DNA from 3 places in the Pseudoalteromonas sp. NCIMB 1079 genome. Region 2 is predicted to be linked to each of the others. Evidence: predicted binding sites of a transcription regulator. Region 2 holds the regulator's gene; each other region holds the start of a gene.
What was found. Region 2 encodes sigma-54, which starts transcription at its own class of promoters, with help from an activator protein. Its sites were predicted from a motif close to GTTGGCACGNNNNTNGNNT; they were not measured.
Positions count from the first base shown of each region.

Region 1: a site for sigma-54 is predicted at 2,347-2,365, ahead of ABX891_RS01425 (EF-hand domain-containing protein). Genes of this name have one in related genera too.
Region 3: a site for sigma-54 is predicted at 3,789-3,807, ahead of ABX891_RS01160 (YggN family protein). Genes of this name have one in related genera too.

Region 1 is NZ_JBEWZA010000001.1:297,979-305,482, forward strand. It holds gene trkA (Trk system potassium transporter TrkA) at 1-863, shown strand, start outside; gene ABX891_RS01410 (EF-hand domain-containing protein) at 931-1,146, opposite strand; gene ABX891_RS01415 (EF-hand domain-containing protein) at 1,424-1,636, opposite strand; gene ABX891_RS01420 (EF-hand domain-containing protein) at 1,775-1,987, opposite strand; gene ABX891_RS01425 (EF-hand domain-containing protein) at 2,056-2,268, opposite strand; gene ABX891_RS01430 (PilZ domain-containing protein) at 2,719-3,381, opposite strand; gene ABX891_RS01435 (TrkH family potassium uptake protein) at 3,426-4,877, opposite strand; gene ABX891_RS01440 (YigZ family protein) at 4,974-5,588, opposite strand; gene pepQ (Xaa-Pro dipeptidase) at 5,675-6,997, opposite strand; gene ABX891_RS01450 (transglycosylase SLT domain-containing protein) at 7,308-7,504, opposite strand, start outside.
Region 2 is NZ_JBEWZA010000001.1:3,313,062-3,320,565, forward strand. It holds gene ABX891_RS15430 (KpsF/GutQ family sugar-phosphate isomerase) at 1-204, shown strand, start outside; gene kdsC (3-deoxy-manno-octulosonate-8-phosphatase KdsC) at 205-756, shown strand; gene lptC (LPS export ABC transporter periplasmic protein LptC) at 753-1,307, shown strand; gene lptA (lipopolysaccharide transport periplasmic protein LptA) at 1,297-1,842, shown strand; gene lptB (LPS export ABC transporter ATP-binding protein) at 1,839-2,564, shown strand; gene ABX891_RS15455 (RNA polymerase factor sigma-54) at 2,634-4,133, shown strand; gene hpf (ribosome hibernation promoting factor) at 4,160-4,447, shown strand; gene ptsN (PTS IIA-like nitrogen regulatory protein PtsN) at 4,452-4,904, shown strand; gene rapZ (RNase adapter RapZ) at 4,923-5,768, shown strand; gene ABX891_RS15475 (HPr family phosphocarrier protein) at 5,811-6,083, shown strand; gene mgtE (magnesium transporter) at 6,216-7,504, shown strand, end outside.
Region 3 is NZ_JBEWZA010000001.1:251,074-258,577, reverse strand. It holds gene ABX891_RS01175 (diacylglycerol/lipid kinase family protein) at 1-208, shown strand, start outside; gene ABX891_RS01170 (DMT family transporter) at 246-1,175, opposite strand; gene ABX891_RS01165 (aminotransferase-like domain-containing protein) at 1,278-2,720, shown strand; gene ABX891_RS01160 (YggN family protein) at 2,957-3,751, opposite strand; gene ABX891_RS01155 (PA3496 family putative envelope integrity protein) at 4,139-4,324, shown strand; gene ABX891_RS01150 (glutathione peroxidase) at 4,443-4,940, opposite strand; gene ABX891_RS01145 (AzlD domain-containing protein) at 5,014-5,313, opposite strand; gene ABX891_RS01140 (AzlC family ABC transporter permease) at 5,310-6,014, opposite strand; gene ABX891_RS01135 (cytochrome b/b6 domain-containing protein) at 6,122-6,778, shown strand; cyclic di-GMP riboswitch class I at 6,867-6,954, shown strand; gene ABX891_RS01130 (hypothetical protein) at 7,051-7,504, shown strand, end outside.

The sequences.
Region 1 (7,504 bases), 3.0 Mb from region 2:
CTGCACTTAAAGAACACATCCCTAATGTAGAGACTCGTGTTGCCGCTATTTATCGTCAAGGTAAAGCAATAAAACCATTGGGTACCACTGTTATTGAAGCAGATGACGAAGTATTCTTTATTGCCGCTACAAAACACATACGCGCAGTAATGAACGAGCTACAAAAACTTGAACGTTCTTACAAAAAAATTATGATAGCTGGTGGCGGTAACATTGGGGCAGGCCTTGCCCGCTCTCTTGAAAAAAACCACACCGTTAAACTAATTGAACGCAGTAAAGAACGTGCCGAGCAACTCTCAGAAATGCTCGATAACACGGTTGTTTTTTGTGGTGACGCATCTGATCAAGAACTGCTCTCAGAAGAGCATATTGAACAAGTAGATGTGTTTATTGCCGTAACCAATGACGATGAAGCAAACATTATGTCAGCCATGCTTGCAAAACGTATGGGCGCACAAAAAACCATGGTGCTTATCCAGCGTGGTGCTTACGTTGATTTGGTACAAGGCGGCGAAATAGATATTGCCATATCCCCACAACAAGCAACAATATCAGCGTTATTAACGCACGTACGCCGTGGTGATATTGTTAATGTGTACTCATTACGCAAAGGTGCAGCAGAAGCAATTGAAGCCGTTGCTCATGGCGATGAAAACACTTCAAAAGTGGTTGGCCGTGCTATTGCCGACATTAAACTCCCTGCGGGTACTACTATTGGCGCAATAGTACGTAACGACGATGTACTGATAGCCCACGATGATACAATTATTATGTCGGGCGATCATGTCATTATGTTTCTAATCGACAAAAAACACATTACCGTTGTAGAAAAGCTATTCCAGGTAAGTGCTATATTCTTATAATTATTTGGCGTAAACGCAAAAAAGCCGCTGACTAAGGCGGCTTTAGTGGAGTATCTTCGAATATTGATTACTGTACCTTTGAAAACTCTTCTTTAGAGATTTCACCATTTCCATCAGTATCTAAATCATCAAAAATCTTTACAAGCTGAGGGTTAACCTTTGCTTCTTCCATTGTAATCGCACCGTCGCCATCTGCATCAAAAGAGGCAAAGTCCACTGCTGCATATGCTGCTGATGAAGATGCTAAAACGATAACTGCAAGTGTTGTATTGAATGTTTTCATAATAATATTCCTAGTAATATGGGAAGTCCTTTTCAAAGATCCCTGACTGTGAAAAATGTTTAATCTGAAAAAGGTTAGTTAACCTGTACTCTGGTTAAGAGATTTACTAACGTATTGAATCATGGTGATATTTAAATTTATTTTCTCTAGCCAGAGATTTTCAGTGAAAACAAGGCGAATTTACGCGTCAATAGCGGGCCTATTGCAAGTAAATTCAACGCAGTTAGCGCTGAAAATAGCTGCTAGAGATAGATTTATTATCCAGAGTTCAGGTTAATTAGTAATTAGCAAACTCTTCTTTAGAAAGCTCGCCGCTACCGTCGGTATCTAGCTCAATAAACTCGGCCATTAAATCTGTATCAACTGCCGCTTCGCTTGGGCTAATTGTGCCGCTACCATCAATATCAAGGCTATCAAAACCTGATGCTGCAAATGCAGCAGAAGAAGACGCTAGTGCTATAAGTGCTAATGCTTTATTTAAATTTTTCATAACTTAATCCTTCAATGTTCTATCAAAAAATTGCTTCGTTTAACTTAAAACGTAATTTTTCACTTCCTTGTTATCCTCTTTCGTAAGCTCCCTTGCCTACTTAGGTTGTCTTTGGCAACTCAGGATAAATACTTTAAATTAAGCTTCTGAAAATTCTTCTTTTGATAACTCACCATTTTGGTCAGTATCAAGTTCTGAGAACATACTCATTAGCTTTGCATCTACTGATGCCTCTGCTTGGCTAATTGTGCCACTGCCATCTACATCTAATGTATCGAAATCTGTTGCTGCAAACGCGGCTGAAGAAGATGCTAGTGCCACAAGTGCTAATGCTTTATTTAATGTTTTCATAACGTGTATCCTTCAATTTTATGAGTAATGTGGGGCTCTTAGTAGCGTAGCGCCCCAGAGTTTTAAGCTTATACTTGTGAAAACTCTTCTTTAGATAGTTCGCCGTCTTGGTCTGTATCAAGTTCAGAGAACATGCTCATTAATTTTGCGTCTACTGATGCTTCTGCTTGGCTAATAGTGCCACTGCCATCCACATCAAGTGTGTCAAAGTCTGTTGCAGCAAAAGCGGCTGAAGAAGATGCAATAGCGATAAGTGCTAAAGTTTTATTAATGCTTTTCATAATATGTATCCTTCAAATTTATGTGTGCGATTAAGTATTTCACTTTGAATCACGATTTCGTTCAGTACACCTAGGGTATAACAAATTAGATGCCAACATTTAAAAGCTATTAAATTTCAGATAGTTAAATGTAAAATTCATAAAAAGAAGGGATTTTTAAAGTAATTACTGTTGCCTTTTAGCAACGCACTTCAGAGTGGATACATTAAAACTATTAAAAACATATAGTTATGTTTAGATAAAAAGATACATTTTTAAATGTATGGAAATTAAAGAAGGGGATTTATAGAATAATTCAGATAAATTTTAACGAGGTAGATTTAATAACACAAAAAATAATACGTAATGCACTGTTTTATTTAAATAATATATTTAATTATATAAAAACAAAAAATACTTTATAAATACTCACGTAAAACGCCATTTTGTTGCAAATAAGCGAAAAACGATTTATTCAACGGTGGGCTCAAGCGCAGATGGGTCTATAAAATGCTCTTTCATAAAGGTTTTCATTTCATCCTCGCTTGCTAGTAGCTTAATTCCGCAGTGCACGCCTGCGACATGTTCCTTAGCACTGCAAATTTCGCCTTCAAAACTTTTATCGCTGCTATTGAGTATTACTGTGCATTGCATATCTTTAATATTTTCATCTTGCTGATCACCTCTAATATCAAACATTACTCCTGTTAGCGAAATGTCTTTAATGAGGCCTTCAAGTATTCTGTCGTCACTTAGCTTTAGCTTTGCAGGTAATAAGGTAGGTATACGCGTTTGCGAGCGCAGTGCAAATAACTGCACCTGCTTAGGATAGTTAATAAATATAAGCTTAGCCGGGTGAGACGCAACCGACATTATTTGTTGGCGAAACGCTATAACTTGCCCGCCACTACCTTCAATTAATGCTCTAACAACAACCATTACACCATCACGTAAATAGTCACTACTAGCAGGTAAACGTCTAGAGTTTGGGTAATTTAAAATAATAAATTTATTTTCAAGCAAACCAACAAACTCGGTTTTTACACGTTTACTGTCGGTTGGGGTTAATATTTCTAAATCGACCAAACCACTTGTAGTTAGTTGATGTAATTTGTCTAGATTTGAAGTTGGCATATCCCTTTCCCACTAACTTGTATATTAAAATTTAAACGACTCGTTTAACCACGCCAAAATGTAGGCGTAAATAGCACTAATAAGGTAAATATTTCTAGGCGACCAAACACCATTGCAATGGTCAGTAACCATTTAGCCCCATCGGTTATAGCACCATAATGCGATGCTACATCTCCTAAACCTGGGCCTAAGTTATTTAAACAAGCAGCAGTGGCTGAGAACGCAGTTATGTTATCCATACCCGTGCCCATAAGCGCTAACATAATAATAATAAATACCAGCGCATAAGCAGAGAAAAAACCCCACACAGCTTCTACTACTTTATCTGGCAACGCCTTACGACCCAGCTTGATTGAATATATAGCCCGTGGGTGCACCAAACGATTAAGCTCACGCACACCCTGTAAATAAAGTAAGAACACGCGCACTACTTTCATGCCACCACCGGTAGAGCCTGCACAGCCACCAATAAAGCTCGAAAATATAAGTAAAATAGGTAAAAACAATGGCCATGTTGAAAAGTTATCCGTAGCAAAGCCTGCTGTTGTACTCATTGAAACAGCTTGAAATAACGCCTGATCGAGGGTTTCATCGCCATTAGCAAATATTTCGTTAGAGGAAAGTACAGTAAAACAAATAACCACCAGGGCTAATTGAATACACAAAAACACCTTAAACTCTGGGTCTCTGATATAAACTTGTATATTACGACTGGCCACTGCGGCGTAATGCAGGGAGAAGTTAACAGCGGCAATAATTAAAAAGAACACACAAATAAAGTTAATTACAGGGCTGTCAAAGTGACCCATGGAAGCATCGTAAGTAGAAAAACCACCAATAGCGACCGTTGAGAATGCATGACATATCGCATCAAACCACTCCATCCCTGCAGCCCAATAAGCCAGCATACAAGTAATAGTCAACGACACATAAATATACCAAAGGTGCTTTGCAGTATCGGCAATTCGCGGGGTCATTTTAGAATCTTTTACAGGCCCAGGTATTTCAGCGCGGTACAACTGCATACCACCAACACCTAGCATTGGGAGTATAGCAACAGCGAGTACGATTATACCCATACCGCCAAACCACTGGAGTTGCTGGCGATAAAACAATACCGACTTGGGTAAATACTCAATACCGGTAAGTACTGTAGCGCCGGTGGTTGTTAAGCCAGAAAATGCTTCAAATACCGCATCGGCGAGCGATAAATTAGGTTCTTGTAAAAAGATAAGCGGCAAGGACGCAAACGCCCCAAGTACCAGCCAAAACAAAACAACAATTAAAAAGCCTTCACGTGCTTTTAAATCACCGTTTTCATGGCGGTTTGGGTAATAAGCCATCATGCCAATAACAACACTAAAAATAAATGCTAAAACAAAGGGAACACCACCACCGTCTTTGTATATTAAAGACACCAGTGCCGGAGGCACCATGGTAATACTAAACAGCGCAACAAGTTGGCCAAGAATTTTTATGATGGTACGAAATTGCATTTAGCTTGTCGCTTTTATTATTAGTAAATTCAGGCTGAGTAGTATCAACCAAATTAAATAGGGTCAGTATGCATTATATGCAATTTGTGTAGGTTATTACTCTTTAATAGTTAACTCAACTGCGCCGTGACTTAAATCAAAAATATCTTTGATTGCTTGCTGAGCTTCGCGGCTATCGATTGTAATCACCCACTCAATATTAGCAGTAAATTGCTTATCAATATTAAGCACTTGATACTTTGTTTTTAATAACTGCTCAATCGCGCCTTGCATGCTGTACTCGCTACTCCCAGTAATTTCAACGCTGGGAACTTTAAGCACCGTTTGCAATTTTACTAATGCATTATTTAATGAGCCACCATAAGCACGTACTAGCCCGCCGGTGCCTAATTTTATGCCGCCAAAATAACGTGTCACCACGGCAGTGATTTCGCCAAGGCCCGAACCCACCAGCACATTTAACATAGGCTTTCCTGCAGTGCCATTTGGTTCACCATCGTCCGAAAAACCATAAACATGGCTGCCACCGGGGTTGCCTGCCACATGTGCCCAGCAGTTATGGCGTGCATCGCTATACTTTTCTTCAATGCTTTTAATAAATGTTTTTGCTGAATTTAAATCGGGGGTGTGTGCAATGTGGACTATAAACGTACTTTTTTTTATTTCTTCTTGATGAAAAACGTCAGCAGCAGGATATTTATATTCAGACATATTAAAAGCTCAATTAAAAATGGGGCCTAAAGGCCCCGTTCATATGCATATTTTAACGTTTATTCGCTAACTCGTCTTTATAGAAATTAATCGAGTTCTAAATTACGCGTCATATTCTCTAGGCTATCTTCGTGAACAATAATGTTATCTTCAATACGAATGCCGCCAAATGGTTTAAATGACTCGACCTTTTCCCAGTTAATAAACTGCTTATTATCGGTTTGCGCTAAATCACCAAGCAGTGAATCAATAAAGTATAAACCAGGCTCAATAGTAAACACTTGGTTTTTTTCGATCAGGCGAGTACAACGCAAGAACGGATGCCCTTCAGGCGATGGTTGATGTGTGCCCTTTTCGTCACTCATAAAACCGCCCATATCATGCACTTGTAAACCTAGGTGATGTCCTAGTCCATGCGGGAAGAAAGTAGATGTAATTTTACGCTCAACAATTTCCTCCGCGGGTAGGTTAACAATTTTAAAGTCACTGAGTATTTGTGCGATACGGTTATGGCATTCAACGTGTAAATCACCATAAAGCATACCCGGCTTTAAACCTTTACCTAACTCGATTTGTTGAACTGTCATCGCTTGTACAAGCTCAGCAAACTCACCCTGCTTTTTAAAATCATACGTACGAGTAATATCAGCAGCGTAACCATTAAAGTTTGCACCGGCATCAATTAAAAATGAGTTGTGGGTGTGTGGCACTTTTGGATCAAAGTGCGTGTAGTGCAAAATAGCGCAGTTTTCGTTAAGCGCAACAATGTTGCCGTACGGCATTTCATTTTCGCTTTGACGTGTCGCCATTAAGTACGCTTGCTGAATATCAAACTCGCTACCACCATTAAAGAATGTATCGCGTGCAGCTTTATGCCCATCTACTGCAATGCGGTTAGCGTTGCGTAAACATTCAAGTTCGTACTGCGTTTTATAAGCGCGGTGGTAATGAAAATAGTTAAGTACAGGCTCAGGGTTCATAATACTAAAACCAAGAGCTTGCGCTACTTCAATGTATTCACCCATGTAAGCATATTTAGCTTTATCGTATGGTAATAACTTTTCTACTTGATCAGGCTGAAGTAGTAGCTCTATATCAAAGTACTCAGCCCAAAAGTCGCGAGGCTCGTCTGGTACTTTATGCCAAAAATCTACCGGGCGATAAAATATTAGTTTTGGCTTGTCGCTGCCATTTACCACAATCCAGCAATGAGGATTGTCAATAACCGGTAACCACGCTTTAAACTGTGGATTAACTTTAAATGGATAATACATATCATCTAAAAACTGGCGCTTAGCTTGGCCTGAATGAATTACTAATCCTTCTAACCCTTCGCTATTACAAATTGTACGAGTACGCTGTTGCAGTGTTGCAATATGTTCGGCGTATAAAACGGCTAATTTATCCATTGTTAATCCATCTGTTAAATTTAACTTGCTATGAGTCTATCACTTATACCAATTGCATTAAATTAATGATCTATTATAGCGATAAGAGAATAGCTTAATAACAAGGCTAAAATTATGATACATAGTTGTTCTATATAAATAATTTTTAACGCAGTTAGTGAGTTATTTAATACGCTAGAATGATCATGTTTTTAATAAAATTGGTATTACCCTAAGCGCTCAAAAAAGGGGGATATTTAACATGTAAACATCCCCCTTATTAATACCTATACCTATCGTGTTAAGTTATTGGTCGATTGGTATCATATATTCAACCGCCCATTTTCATTTCGAGTAGCGGCGCTAATACATTACCTTCTCGGCCCATTCTTGTATGGTAAACCTGCCTGTACGCAAATACATTTTTTACGTAATTGCGGGTTTCGCGATACGGAATAAGCTCTACCCATAACTCAGCCGGAATAGCGTCATCAGGTAACCAACGCTTTATACGGTGATAACCCGCAT
Region 2 (7,504 bases):
GAACAAAGAATTGATATTCATACAACACAAATAGATGTTGTTATGACTAAGTCATGCACTACAGCTACGCAAGATATTTTAGCCGCTGAAGCGCTCAATATTATGGAACGTAAACGTATAAATGGCCTAATCGTCGTCAATGAGAAAAACCAACCTATTGGCGCATTAAATATGCAAGACCTATTGAAAGCAGGAGTGTTATAAATGCAATTTGAAGAACTCTATCAACCGCTGAGCGATGATGCAAAAGCACGCGCTAAAAAAGTAAAACTACTTATATGCGATATTGATGGTGTATTTTCTGATGGCCGTATTTACCTTGGCAATCAAGGTGAAGAGCTAAAAGCATTTAATACAAAAGATGGTTTTGGCATTAAAGCACTTATAAACAGTGGCTTTGAAGTAGCTGTTATTACTGGTCGTCATTCACAGATAGTACAACAACGTATGAGCAGCTTAACCGTACAGCATATTTATCAAGGCCAAGAAAATAAGCTCATTGCCTATCAAGAATTAAAAGATAAACTCAACCTTAGCGATGAACAAATTGCTTATATTGGTGATGACGGTCCTGACATGCCTGTTATGGAGTTAGTAGGCTTTGCCGTTGCAGTAAATGATGCCCACCCACTTATTAAGCGTTTGTCACACTATGTAACGCAAATGCCTGGTGGTTTTGGTGCTGTGAGAGAACTCACCGATTTGCTCATGCTTGAAAATGGTAAAGCATTGACTACACAAGGCACTAGTTCATGAATGCAGCGCGCATAATATTAAGCGTTTTATTCATTAGCTGTATGGTTTGGCTTTGGTACCCTTATTTTACACAAACAAATATTGTGCCTCAGGCTGAGCCTGAAGTTATTGCTAAGCCTGATTACATAGCTATTGAGCTCAAACAGACAGCCTATGATGAGCAAGGTAAAATTAGCCACAAAGTCACTGCGGCTAAAATGGAGCTATACCAGCAATTAGGTTTCACGTTTTTCGAAAAACCCATTTTCACTTTATATAACGAACAACAAACGTGGCAAATAAATGCAGACGAAGCAACATTATACGAAGATAAACAATTAATTTTAGAAGGTAATGTGGTTGCCAAAAATTTAACCGATAACGCCATGATAGACAAAATCAATGCTGATAATATTCAGGTTGATATAAAGCTATTAACAATGCGTTCGGAGCAACCCGTCATCATCACTGGACCCAATTTAAAAATCACCGGTAAAGGCCTAGAAGCCGACTTAAAAACCGAAGTGATAAAACTAATTAACCATACGCGAACCATATACTATGACCAATAAAATATTAAAATCACTTATAATTCCTACACTTATACTAGCGTTTAATAGTAGTGCTGCAGAGCAAAACACGCAACCTGCTGCCAATCAAATTTCAATAAGTGCCGACAAGCAAGAAGGTCAATTGAAAGCTAATGTGGGTATTTTTGAGAAAAACGTTGAGATTATTCACGGTAATCGCCGCATTACAGCCGATCGCCTCGAAGTACACAAACGTGATGAACTTGGTGATAATAAACAATTATTAATTGCCACAGGTAGCCCTGCGCACTTTGAAGAAAAGCAATCAGACGGCACAACTATGAGCGCCAGTGCTGACGAAGTACGTTATGATGTATCTAAGCGTTTTTTAACGCTTGTTGGTAATGCACAAGTATCGCAAGCCGGACAAAAAATAAATGCTAAAAGCATTACCTACGACATAGAGCAGCAGCTCATCAGTGCCGAAAAAGATGAAAACTCAACTGACCGCGTTCACACAATTTTAGTACCGATCGAAACTAAAAAAAGTAAAAAAGGCGATAAAGGTCAACCATGAGCACATTAAAAGCAGAACTATTAGCAAAAAGCTATAAAGGTCGTGAAGTTGTAAAAAACGTCGGCCTTGAAGTACAAGCTGGCAGTATAGTTGGCTTACTTGGCCCTAACGGTGCTGGTAAAACAACGACTTTTTATATGATTGTAGGGCTTGTTCCTAGCGACAAAGGTAAAATATCTATTGATGATAACGATATTACTCTTTTACCTATGCATAGTCGTGCTAGATTAGGCATAGGCTACTTACCACAAGAGTCATCGATTTTTAGAAAGCTGACTGTTTATCAAAACTTAATGGCCATTTTAGAAACGCGCAAAGAACTAAATAAACAAGCCAGAGAAGACACGCTCAATAACTTATTAGATGAATTTAGCATACAACACATTCGTGATAGCCAAGGTATGGCATTATCGGGTGGAGAACGTCGTCGTGTAGAAATAGCACGAGCGCTGGCAGCAGATCCTAAATTTATATTACTGGATGAACCGTTTGCTGGTGTTGACCCTATTTCGGTATTAGATATAAAGAAAATAATAGAACATCTTAAAAATCGTGGGATTGGAGTATTAATTACCGACCATAACGTAAGAGAGACCCTTGATGTTTGTGAAAAAGCCTACATTGTTTCTCATGGGGAGCTGATTGCATCAGGTACTCCAGAACACGTATTAAATGATAAAACAGTACGCGATGTTTACTTAGGCGAGCAATTTAGGCTGTAACATTTACGCCATGTCTTTAAGCATCTGCTAGTATTAATTATAACAACATAAAAGGATTGTTAGAGATACATGAGGCAATCACTACAGCTGCGCATGGGCCAGCAACTTACAATGACTCCACAGTTGCAACAAGCTATTCGTTTGTTGCAACTCAGTACATTGGATCTCCAGCAAGAAATACAAGAAGCTCTCGACAGTAATCCACTATTAGAGGTTGAAGAGGCAGACTATTCCGAAGACGCTGCTGGTAAAAACGAGCAAAAAGCTGATACCGATGACATAACTGTTAGCGCATCTGCTGATGATGCTCCGAGCGAATACGAACAAGATACTGGTGAAGCACTTGCAAAAGACACGCTAAGTGACGACATGGCTATGGATGTTAGTTGGGATGAGTACATGAGTGCCGCTCCTGCAGCCTCATCAGGTCCAATGCCTGAAGATGAATCTATATACCAAGGCGCCTCTACTGAAACGCTCCATGAGTATTTAATGTGGCAATTACAACTAACGCCATTTAGCCCTACCGATGAAGCCATCGCTATTGCGATTGTAGAAGCCGTCGATGATTCAGGTATTTTAACACTAAGCTGCGAAGAAATTTTAGAAAGCTTTAATCAAGAAAACGAAGATGATAACGAAGTCGAACTTGATGAAATTGAAGCGGTATTAAAACGCATCCAACTGTTTGATCCTGTTGGTATTGCTGCACGTAGTTTACAAGAGTGTTTGTGTATTCAGCTTAATCAATTTGATAAAGAAACACCTTACATTAATGAAACGAAAATGATTTTAACCGAGCATATTGATCTATTAGCAGCTCGCGACTATCGTACATTAATGAAAAAAACTAAGCTCAAAGAAGAAGAGCTTAAAGAAGTAATGACACTAATACATACTCTCAACCCAAAACCTGCAGATACTATAGTAAGGGAAGAATCTGAGTATGTTATTCCTGATGTGTCAGTTAAAAAAATTAAAGGCCGCTGGGTTGTCGAATTAAACCCAGATAGCATGCCTAAAATTCGTGTTAATAGCCAATACGCGGCAATGTCTCGCACTGTAAAATCAAGTGGCGACAGCCAGTTTATTCGCTCACATTTACAAGAAGCTAAATGGTTTATTAAAAGCTTAGAAAGTAGAAACGACACGCTATTAAAAGTTACTAATTGTATTGTTAAGCAACAACAAGGCTTTTTTGAACATGGCCCTGAAGCCATGAAACCAATGGTTTTAAATGATGTCGCTGAAATGGTAGAAATGCACGAATCGACAATTTCGCGCGTAACTACTCAAAAGTACATGCATACACCCCGTGGTATATTTGAGCTTAAATACTTTTTCTCAAGCCATGTAAGTACTGAAAACGGTGGTGAATGTTCATCTACAGCAATACGTGCGCTTATCCGAAAATTAATCGCAGCAGAAAACTCAGCAAAACCATTGAGTGATAGCAAAATAGCGGATATATTGGCTGAGCAAGGAATTAAAGTAGCAAGACGTACAATCGCAAAATACCGCGAATCTCTTGCTATTCCACCGTCAAATCAGCGTAAAAGTCTGATTTAAGACGCTAAACTAAGAGGGTAATGCTTATGCAACTAAACTTAACTGGTCGTCACGTAGAATTAACCGATTCACTAAGAGACTATATTAATACTAAATTTGCGAAGCTTGAAAGACACTCTGATCATATAAATAATGTTCATGTCATTCTCGATGTAGAAAAATTAAATCAAAAAGCAGAAGCCACAATACACGTAAGCGGTGCTGAGCTATTTGCCTCTACAGAACATCAAGATATGTATGCCGCTATTGACTCGTTGATCGACAAGCTCGATCGCCAAGTAATCAAACACAAAGAGAAGCTTGCTCGACACTAATATGATGAAATTAAGTTCACTTATATGCCAGGACTGCAGCAAAGCTGCGGTCCTTTTTAATAGCAAAAAAAGAATTTTAGAGTTCATTAGCGAACTTGCTCACGACAAACTTCCGTATTTACCGCAACAAGATATTCTTAATGCTTTAATGAGCAGAGAGAAATTAGGTAGTACAGGTATAGGGCGTGGCATTGCTATTCCTCATGGAAGAATGAGCGGTGCAGAAGAGCCTTTGGCTTTAGTGCTCGTTAGCGAAACTCCAATAAACTTTGATGCAATCGATAATCGCCCTGTTGATATTTTTGTCGCACTCATCGTACCAGATGGCGATAACCAGCAGCACTTAAAGACTCTAGCAACCATTGCTGATAAACTAAACAACAAAGATTTTTGTAAACAGTTACGCAGTGCAAAATCTGATACTGAGCTTTACCAAGTTATTGTCGATCAATCATAGTTTTATAAAGGGTGTTAAATGGAGTTAATTATCATAAGCGGCCGTTCTGGTTCTGGAAAGTCGGTTGCTTTGCGCGTTGTAGAAGATTTAGGTTATTATTGCGTTGATAATATTCCAGTAAACCTACTACCTTCATTAGTTCGCAGTGTGTCTGATAGCTACGATAAAATTGCTGTTAGCATAGATGTGCGCAACATCCCTAAAGAACAAGATGAATTTAACGATATTCTTGAATACTTACCAGGCTTTGCAAACCCTACGTTATTTTATTTAGATAGCGACGATCAGACATTGATCAAACGCTTTTCTGAAACACGCAGATTACACCCACTATCAATAGACTCGTTGCCCCTTGATTTAGCCATCAAAAAAGAAAAAGAATTACTTGATGTGTTAACCACTCGCGCCGACTTTATGATAGATACGACTGATTTAAGTGTTCATCAACTCGCTGAATCTATTCGTGAAAAGATTTTAGGTAAAAAAGATAAGCAACTGATTGTCACATTTGAATCATTTGGTTTTAAACACGGTATACCAAAAGAAGCAGACTACGTATTTGATGCACGCTTTTTACCAAATCCACACTGGGAACCAGAGTTGAAGCCTTTAAATGGGTTAGATCAACCGGTTAAAGACTATTTAGCTAATCACAGCATAGTGCAAAAATTCACATGGCAAATTCAAACATTTGTACAAACGTGGTTACCACATTTAGAACGAAATAACCGCAGTTATTTAACCATTGCTATTGGGTGTACAGGCGGGCAACATCGCTCTGTGTATTTAGCGCAAACTATCGGTGAAAGTTTTGCAATGACACATCCCAATGTAAAAATTCGCCATCGCGAGCAAGAAAAATAATATAGCTGAATAATCACCTGTTCAGCTTAGGTAGAGTAAGTTATGCATTGTGAAGATACCTTTTTAATAAAAAACAAATTAGGCTTGCACGCCAGAGCAGCTACTGTGCTTGCGCAATTAGCAGTACAATTTGATGCGACAATCACATTATTCCAAGATGACAAAGAAGCAGCAGGCGATAGCGTACTTGCACTAATGTTACTTGAAAGTAGCCAAGGAAAAGAAGTTAAAGTTGTTTGTAAAGGCCCTGATTCTGAGCAAGCTTTACACGCTGTTGGAGAATTAATAGCACAACGCTTTAATGAACAAGAATAACCTGTTTTATAAAAACAATATTCGCATTACTAATGCTTCAATTAAAACAGATATATAAAATAGATAGGTTAGTAACGCCAGTTAACTCACCTCCCCCCCATAAAGTAATATAACAATTTATAAAGGACGCCAATGCCTGAAGCTTTTGAACAAGATTACCCACTACAGCAACTAAAACAGGTGACGAAGTCACTCAATAGTGGTCAATTTGTTCAAGTTAGGCGCATGCTCGCAAAAACGGCTCCTTGTGATACCGCATTATTATTAGAATCATCACCGCATAAAATTCGCCGACTGCTTTGGCAATTGGTCGATCCTGATGTGCAGGGTGATGTTCTTGAAGAATTATCTGAAGATGTTCGTTTAGGCATTATTGCCCAAATGGAACCTAAGCACATTGCCGCCGCAACTGAAGACATGGGCCACGATGACTTAGGTGAAGTATTACGTAGCCTGCCAGATACCGTCTATAAAGACGTTGTTAGCGCGATGGACATTCAAGACCGTGAACGTGCCACGCAAGCACTGTCATATCAAGAGCGTTCAGCAGGTGCGCTAATGAACACCGATACGGTGACCATTCGCCCTGATGTAACACTCGATGTTGTACTTCGTTATATTAGACTGCGTGGTGAGTTACCAGAGGGTACAGATGATTTATATGTTGTTGATAAACATAACTGCTTTATAGGCGCTTTATCGCTGAGTACATTATTAACTAATCCGCCAGAAAAAATTGTGCGCGATTTAATGGATGAAGATTGTGAGTCTATCCCAATCTCAATGGATGAAAGTGAAGTAGCGCAATTATTTGAGCGCCATAATTGGATATCGGCCCCTGTGGTGGACGATAACGACCAACTCCTCGGTCGTGTTACTATCGATGACATCGTTGATGTAATCCGAGAAGATGCCGAGCATAGCTTATTAAGCCTAGCCGGTCTTGATGATGAAGAGGATACATTCGCGCCTGTACTAAAAAGCTCTAAAAAACGCTCAGTTTGGCTAGGAGTTAATTTACTAACCGCACTTGCAGCTGCTTTTGTAGCTAGCTTTTTTGAAGGCACTTTAGATGTGCTCCCTATTTTGGCTGTGCTTAACGGTATTGTCCCTTCTATGGGTGGTGTTGCTGGTAGCCAATCATTAACGCTTGTTATCCGTGGTATTGCAGTAGGTCATATAAACCAAACAAACCAACGTTTCTTGATGATGAAAGAACTGGCCATTGGCGCGCTAAACGGTATTTTGTGGTCACTATTAATTGCGGGTGTTATTGCGCTATGGCAGTGGGACTTTATGCTTGGTGGCGTACTCGCCTTCGCTATGTTTATGAACTTAGTGGTGGCAGGTGTTGCTGGTGCAAGTATTCCAATAATTCTTAAAAGAATGAATATAGACCCTGCTCTTGCAGGGAGTGTGGT
Region 3 (7,504 bases), 3.1 Mb from region 2:
TAATGTAATAAGCTTTATTAAGTTATTTTTTAAGCGTCATGAGTATATAAAAAACCTTACCTATAGTCGCTTAAATACAGCTTCCATAAATACTGAAGGGCTATTGATTGAAGCAGATGGTGAGCTGATAGGTAAAACTCCTGCAGTTGTTAGTGTGCATGGACAGGCCTTACTTTTTCATATGCCAATAAAAAAGCGCCTACAGTAAAGTAGGCGCTTTTGCGTTAGTTGCGTTAATAACGCGTCTAACTGGGGACGGAGCCACTTTTAGCTATTGCTCTATTAGCTAAAAAGGCGTTAATTCGTTTTGTTGGGGTAAGCACAATGGCGTTACCTAATAGTACTAAGCTAAACCCTGCAAAGGTATTTGCGTGCCATTCAAACCCTTCAAAAAAACTACTTAGCGTTACTGCCACTAATGGAAATAAAACAATAACGTAGCTGGCTTTTTCAGGGCCAATATTTTTTAGTAGTGCAAAGTAGCAACCAAAAGCGATTACGGTGCCAAATATTGATAAGTAGAGTAATGATAACCAGTAACTCGGTGGCGCGTTTACACTAAATTGCACGTCATTCATTAATACATATAGCGCTAAGCCTACGGCGCTATATAACATGCCCCATGCATTGCCCTGCAATACGCCAATTTGCTTACGAGAATTTCGAACGCTTACCATATTTCCTAATGAAGCCACAAAGGTACCGCTAAGAGCAAGTAGTAACCCGACCAATGCACCATTACTTAAGTCGAACTGCTGTAACTGCGGCCAAAACAGGGACGTAATACCTAATACAGCAAGAACAGCTCCTGTATAAATTCGCTTTGAGATTGGTTTACCAAAAAATAGTCGAGTGTTAACTATGTTCATAACCAGCAGCATCGAAAAGGCAATGGAGCTCATGGCTGAGGTTAGGTAATTTTGTGCCCAGTAAAGCATTAAGTAATTTAAACCAAAGTTAAACAGAGCTAATAAAGCAAAAAAGCCATGATCGACTAATGAGAAACGCATGTCGGGTTTTTTGTACGCTACATACAACCACATTAAAAGTGCTGCAATAGCAAAGCGATAAAATAACGATAGCTCTACCGCAATATCACCTAGCTGAAATTCGATGGCTAACCAAGTAGAACCCCAAATTAAAACGGTTGTAATGTATAGCGCTGCACTTTTCATGGTTACTCTCCAAAGCCCGATTGAATGGCTATTTTAAGACCTATCTGTATACTTACCATATACAGAAAAGTAAAAATGTAACCTATACAGATTTGGTGTGTGATGATAAGACAAAAAAATAGCCAGGGGCATGAGTTTCTATATCAGCAAGTTATTCAGTTGATCAGAGATATGAGCGCCCAGCAGGTTTTACTCCCTGGCGAAAAACTTCCATCACTGCGTAAAATGGCAGATAACTTAAACATTAGTATTCCGACAGTGAAGCAAGCTTATCAAACACTTGAAGATCAGGGGTTAGTAGAGGCACGTGAAAAATCAGGGTATTTTTTAAAAGTCGTTAGCATGGCGCATAACTTACCTAAGCGAGTTAAATTGAGTCGCGAGCCTGTTGTGGTAAATAAACAAGCCTTAATAGAGCAGGTATACAGCGCCATTCATCAAGCTAACGTAGTCCCTTTTGGTATCGCTAATCCTATAGCCGCTGCACCTACCGATAAAGCACTGGCCAGAAATATGCGCCGAGTAATGACAATTGCCGGCAGTAAAGCCATTAACTATGGGCCAACAGATGGATTTGTGCCGCTGAAAAAGCAACTAGTGCATCGCTATCTAGATTTTGGCATTGGTATAAATATGGACGAGCTTGTGATCACCAATGGTGCACAGGAAGCCATGGCTATTGCGCTTAAATGTGTGACAAAGCCAGGCGATGTAGTTGCCATTGAGACGCCTTGTTATCACGGGATTATCGAGCTAATAGAGAGCTTAGGGCTTAAAGCGCTCGAAATACCACTGTGCCCAGATAATGGCATCTGGTTGAGCGATTTGGAACGCGCTTTGAATGAGCATGACATAAAAGCATGTTTATTCTCGACTGCAATTAGCAACCCTGTAGGCAGCTTTATGCCAGATAAAAACAGACAGCAGCTGGTGGAGCTACTTGAAAGTCATGACGTAGTGCTTATTGAAGATGACGTATACGGCGATTTATATTTTACGGCAAAACGAGGCACACCAGCTTTAGCGTACTCTAAAAAAGGATTAGTGATTAGTTGCTCATCTTTTTCTAAAACCGCAGCGCCGAGCTATCGTGTAGGTTGGTTAGTTGCGGGTAAATTTGCAACGCAAGCAAGGCGATATAAAAGAGCACTAAGTTGCTCTGCTTCGTTAATAAACCAATGGACGTTATCTGAATTTATTGCCAGCGGCGAGTACGACCGAAATTTAAAAGTACTTAGGCAACGCCTGCGCGATAACAAAGAGCGTATGCGATGGTGCTTACAACAAGCTATGCCAAAAAACACACGTATAAGCGATCCAAAAGGAGGCTGCGTTATGTGGCTAGATTTAGGAGGCGAATACGATAGCCAAACATTGTTTTTACTTGCGCTTGAGGTTGGTATTAGTATTACCCCTGGGCTTGTTTTTTCGGCCTCTAATAAATATAAAAGCTGCGTAAGGTTAAGTTATGGTGTGCAATGGAGCGCGCAAATTGAGCAAGCAATAGTTACATTGGGTAAGCTTACTTTATTAGCTAAAAAGTAATACCAATCTGCTTATATATGGGGTCTATTTAACGTTAAGAAAATTACGCTAGAGCTAGGCAAAAGTTTTTGTATCTAGTTGTTCTAAATAAAAAATTTAACGAAGTTATAGTGCAATTTAATTCGTTAAACTGATCAAAGATTTATGCAGGTTGGTATAAGTTTGCGAAACATAAAAAAGCAGCATTTAAGTAAACTTAAATGCTGCCAAAGGGATGTTAAATAACGTTTGCTGTACTAATTCTGTTTAAAACTAAATAACTGGTAACCTTCAAGCTCAGGCACTTGCATTATTAATTGCTCTTCTTGTTTTGCTATATCAGCAAAGCTTCCACATAAAGAGTTAGCACGTTCTTCAAGTGCGCTTGCATGTAGCTCTACTTTTTCTTCTATTTGTGCACCCATATTTTCCATACGTTGTTCAAAGGCATCCATATCACCGCCTGAACCAAGTAACTCAGAACCTAAAGCTACTAAAATACTGCCCATTGATTGCATCACTGCTGATTCAACCGCTGTTTCTATCTGCTGCTCAAATTGTTGTTCAAAGTTTTCGCCAAATTGATTAAAACTTTGTTGGCCCATTACAAATGTACCTTGTTGGTAAAATGTGTTTTCTACTTCGATTTTAATGTCATCCATAAGCTCTGACATATTATCAAGGCCGTCAATATTAAATGCATTGCCTACTTCTTCTAATGCCACACCGGCAATTTTAACGCCTTCTAGCGCTATATTAGCTACTTCAGGTAATTGTGTGCGTAAACTATCAGAGTACTTGGTTAGCGCTTCGCGTTGTGAGTTATTAAGTGCTACAAATTCGCCATTTACAGTTAAGTCACCATGGGTATTAAACTGCATGGTTTTATTGTTGACGGTAAAAATTTCCAATTCGTTTGGCTTAATGCGCACATCATTTTTAAATTCGACGTTACATTCATCATTACTAAATGAAATTGCAGAATCGTTATCGTTATGAGCCATAGCGGCTGGCGTACAAATTAATGCGCTAACTAATAGTAATTTTTTCATGTTTGTTCTCTACTTTCTGTTGATGACGATTAACTAATAACAAGTTTGGTGCCAGTTTTATTTTTTAATATAAAACATATGGTTAACTGTTTTTGTTTGTTTTTTAGTAAATGAAATTAATTAATAAATAACTATTTTTTAGTCAAATTGGCTAACTAATAAAAATTAATAAATTTTATTTATCGATACGATAAAAAACTCTCACTTTCCTCAATTCAAATTTAGCGCTATTTATTCACATTACTGACATGAAGACTATTTACAGTAGTCACGTGGCTTTATTTTGATGTTAATTTGCACAGCATTTTGACGTTAAACATTTTAATTTTACCGACTATTGCGATAATAAAATCCTTGGTTGGTCTCAAACACTTTATGGAGTGGGTTGTGGGTAAGACATTTAGTTACGATGCGCTAGATGACGATTTTGTTGAAGACGAGTACGAAATGCTCGGCCGTAATCAACACGATAAGAACAAGCAAAAGGTTAAAAAGAAGTTGGAAGACTACCTTGAGCAAAAACGCTTGCGTAAAAATCTAGGCGAAGACGATTTAAGCGATTACACCGATTAAATTTCACTAGTATAAATAAAATACCAATTAATATTGAGAGTTTAAATGTGCAGTTATGCGTATGTTTAAGTTTCAGTAGTATTGGCAATAAAGAGGCCCTGCGCCTCTTTATTACTTTTTAAAGCGTGCTTTTAGCCTGTGCCAAAGCTTTTTGAATTGTAAGTTCTAGCTTTTCGGGTTTAGTAAAAGGTGCATAACGTTTAATTGGCGTGCCATCTGCGGCAATTAAAAATTTAGTAAAATTCCACTTTATTTTACGTGTTAAAAAACCAGGTAAAGCCGATTTTAAATAACGAAAGACTGGGTGAGCATGCTTACCGTTTACATCTACTTTGGCCGCCATTAAAAAACTCACACCAAAATTAATTAAACATCCTTGCTCTATTTGTGTAGCGTCGCCGGGTTCTTGCTGACCAAATTGATTACACGGAAATCCTAAAATAACTAAACCTTGGCTGGCATATTTATTATGCAAAGCTTGAAGCGACTCGTATTGGTAGGTAAATCCACATTTACTTGCGGTATTAACAATAAGCACAACCTTACCTTCAAAATCACTAAAGTTAATAGGTTGACCCTGCAAGCTTGTTGCGCTTAATTGATGGAATTTGTGCATATTGGCGTCTTTTTTATTATTGTTATTGGTATTTTAACCTGAGTACAGTATTTCATAAAGTATAAAGAGCGCTCTAATTTAAAATCAGAAATAGCCCCATACCGGCAAGCGTTGTGTAATAAATATTATGTGTTTTATAGGCAACAATGATGGCGACTATCGCTGCGCTTAAATAAGGGTTTTGCCAGTTTAAGTTAATGCCATCTTCATTCAAAAACACGATAGGCACCCAAATTGCTGTAAGCACCGCAGGTGCGCTAAAGCTTAAAAATTGCTGCATTTTAGGACCTACTTTAAACGGTAAAGCGCGGTGTAAAAATAAATAACGCGTAAAAAATGTAATGCACGCCATGAGTAAAATAGTTGTCATCATAGCGTTGCTTCCTTTTTAGCGGTTAGCCTTGCTGTGCTATAACCTGCGGCCATTGCCAGCAGCGCTGAGCAAACAAGCCATAACTCAAATTCGGTACTTTTTAAAAGCGTTGCGCTGACGCCTGCTACAATTACCGTAACGAGTGAGGCCAAATTTTTGATTCCCGGAATAACCAACGCGATAAACGTGGCAGCAATCCCAAAGTCGAGCCCTAAATTAGTTAAGTCGGGCAGCATTGTGCCCGCTACAATGCCAATTAACGTCCAAATATTCCATGCAATATAAAAGCTAAAACCAGCGCTCAATGCGTATATTAAGCGTGTTTTTGTTCTATATGCTTTTCGATGATGAGAAAACGCAAACAGCTCGTCGGTTAAAACAAAGCTCACCGGTAAGCGCCAACGCATAGGTTGATCAATGACCTTATGACGCACAGCTAAACCGTATAAAAAGTGCCGAGAGCTAATAATAAATGTTGTGAATAAAATTGTGAGCAATGGTGTGTTGCCCGCCATAAGTTCAATCGCAACAAGCTGTGCAGAGCCTGCAAATACTAATAACGACATTGCTTGGGTTTCAAAGGCGCTAAAACCATTTTGAATCGCTAAAGAGCCGCATAAAATACCCCAAGGAACAACGGCTAAACACAGTGGTAGCATATCTAAAAAGCCTTTTAAAATAGCTTTTTTAACTGGTTGCATGATATTTACTCTCACGGCTTGTAGAATGGCTCATAAGGATACCTTAATATTATGATGTTAAAGTAGTTAACAAATTAAATAATACTGTTTTTTTAAGGATAGGCACAATGACGACGTTAAAAGTGTGGGATGGGTTTATTAGATGCTTTCATTGGTTTTTGGTTGTAAGTATTGCAGTGCTTTATTTTAGTATTGAAGAGGGCATGATTGAGCTTCATTTTGTTGCTGGCTTTTTTACTTTAGCACTTATAGTAACACGTTTAATTTGGGGTGTTATTGGTAGTAAAACCGCGAGATTAAGTGGGTTACTGCACTCTCCTAGTGCTATTTTAAAGGCGCTAAAAACACCAAGCGAATCGTTAGGCCATTCAGCACCCGGTAGCTGTATGGTGATAGTGTTTTTTATATTAATCATAACGCAACTTGTAAGTGGCCTAATGAGTAGCGATGGCATTTTAACTGATGGCCCGCTTGCTCAATATGTGTCTAGCGATACGATTGATTTTGCCAATTGGCTACATGAGCTGAATTTTGACATTTTACTCTATGCTATTGGCTTGCATGTATTAGCTATTATTGTTTATAGAATAAAAGGCAAACCGCTAGTTAAGGCGATGATCACAGGCTCAAAAGAGTTAAAAGCGGATGACTCTGAGGCTAAAGTAACTAAAGCGTCTTGGCCTGCGTGGTTAATATTTATATCTTTATTGGTGTTGCTGGTATTTACGTGGGCGAAAGAGCCTTTAACTTATTTGTTTAGTTAAAAATACATTAAACCAACCTTAAAGGGTTGGTTTTTGTTTTTGGTTACATTCTTTTGTTTGATTGTTATGCGGGGTCGAATTATAATCGCCGCATTGCTGGCAAACTAGCCGAAAGGTTAGGACGCAAAGTTTCCGGTCTAAGGCTTTTTAAAAGCTATGGTAGCGGGACTACTGCATAACGTGTTGTTATGTATCACTTGCCCTCAGTGTATTTTTTGTGTATCCATAGTGTATGGATAAGATTTTGTAACTCTTAAGGTGTTGCCGTGTTTATGCATACGTCGTTGGCCTGTGGAAAGTGGTCAACAATAGGTTGCTTAAATCATCATACCCAATTATTTATTGGTGATGTGGTGAGTGTAATCTTTTACGACATGCAAGGAGAGCTGGTTAGTTTATCATTTGATTACAAGATCACCTCGCTTGAGCAAGGTGAGCCTCACGCATGGCCACGTTTAGTTGCCGAGCATATTAATGTGCATGTTCCTCTGGTTAGCGCAGGTAAAATGACCGAACAGGGTTTAATTGTAGCCTATAGAAATAATGAAATTTTTGCTTTGCAAAGCAGTGGTATATGTAAAGCACACATCGACTTTCATTGTATTGCAAAATGCGATGAGCGTGTTGTTAAGAACCTTGATACTTATGATTACGTGTACCCTGAAAATTGTGAAAACTATAATGCGGGTACAAAGGTATTGCAGCCAAAAACTGGGCATGTATATC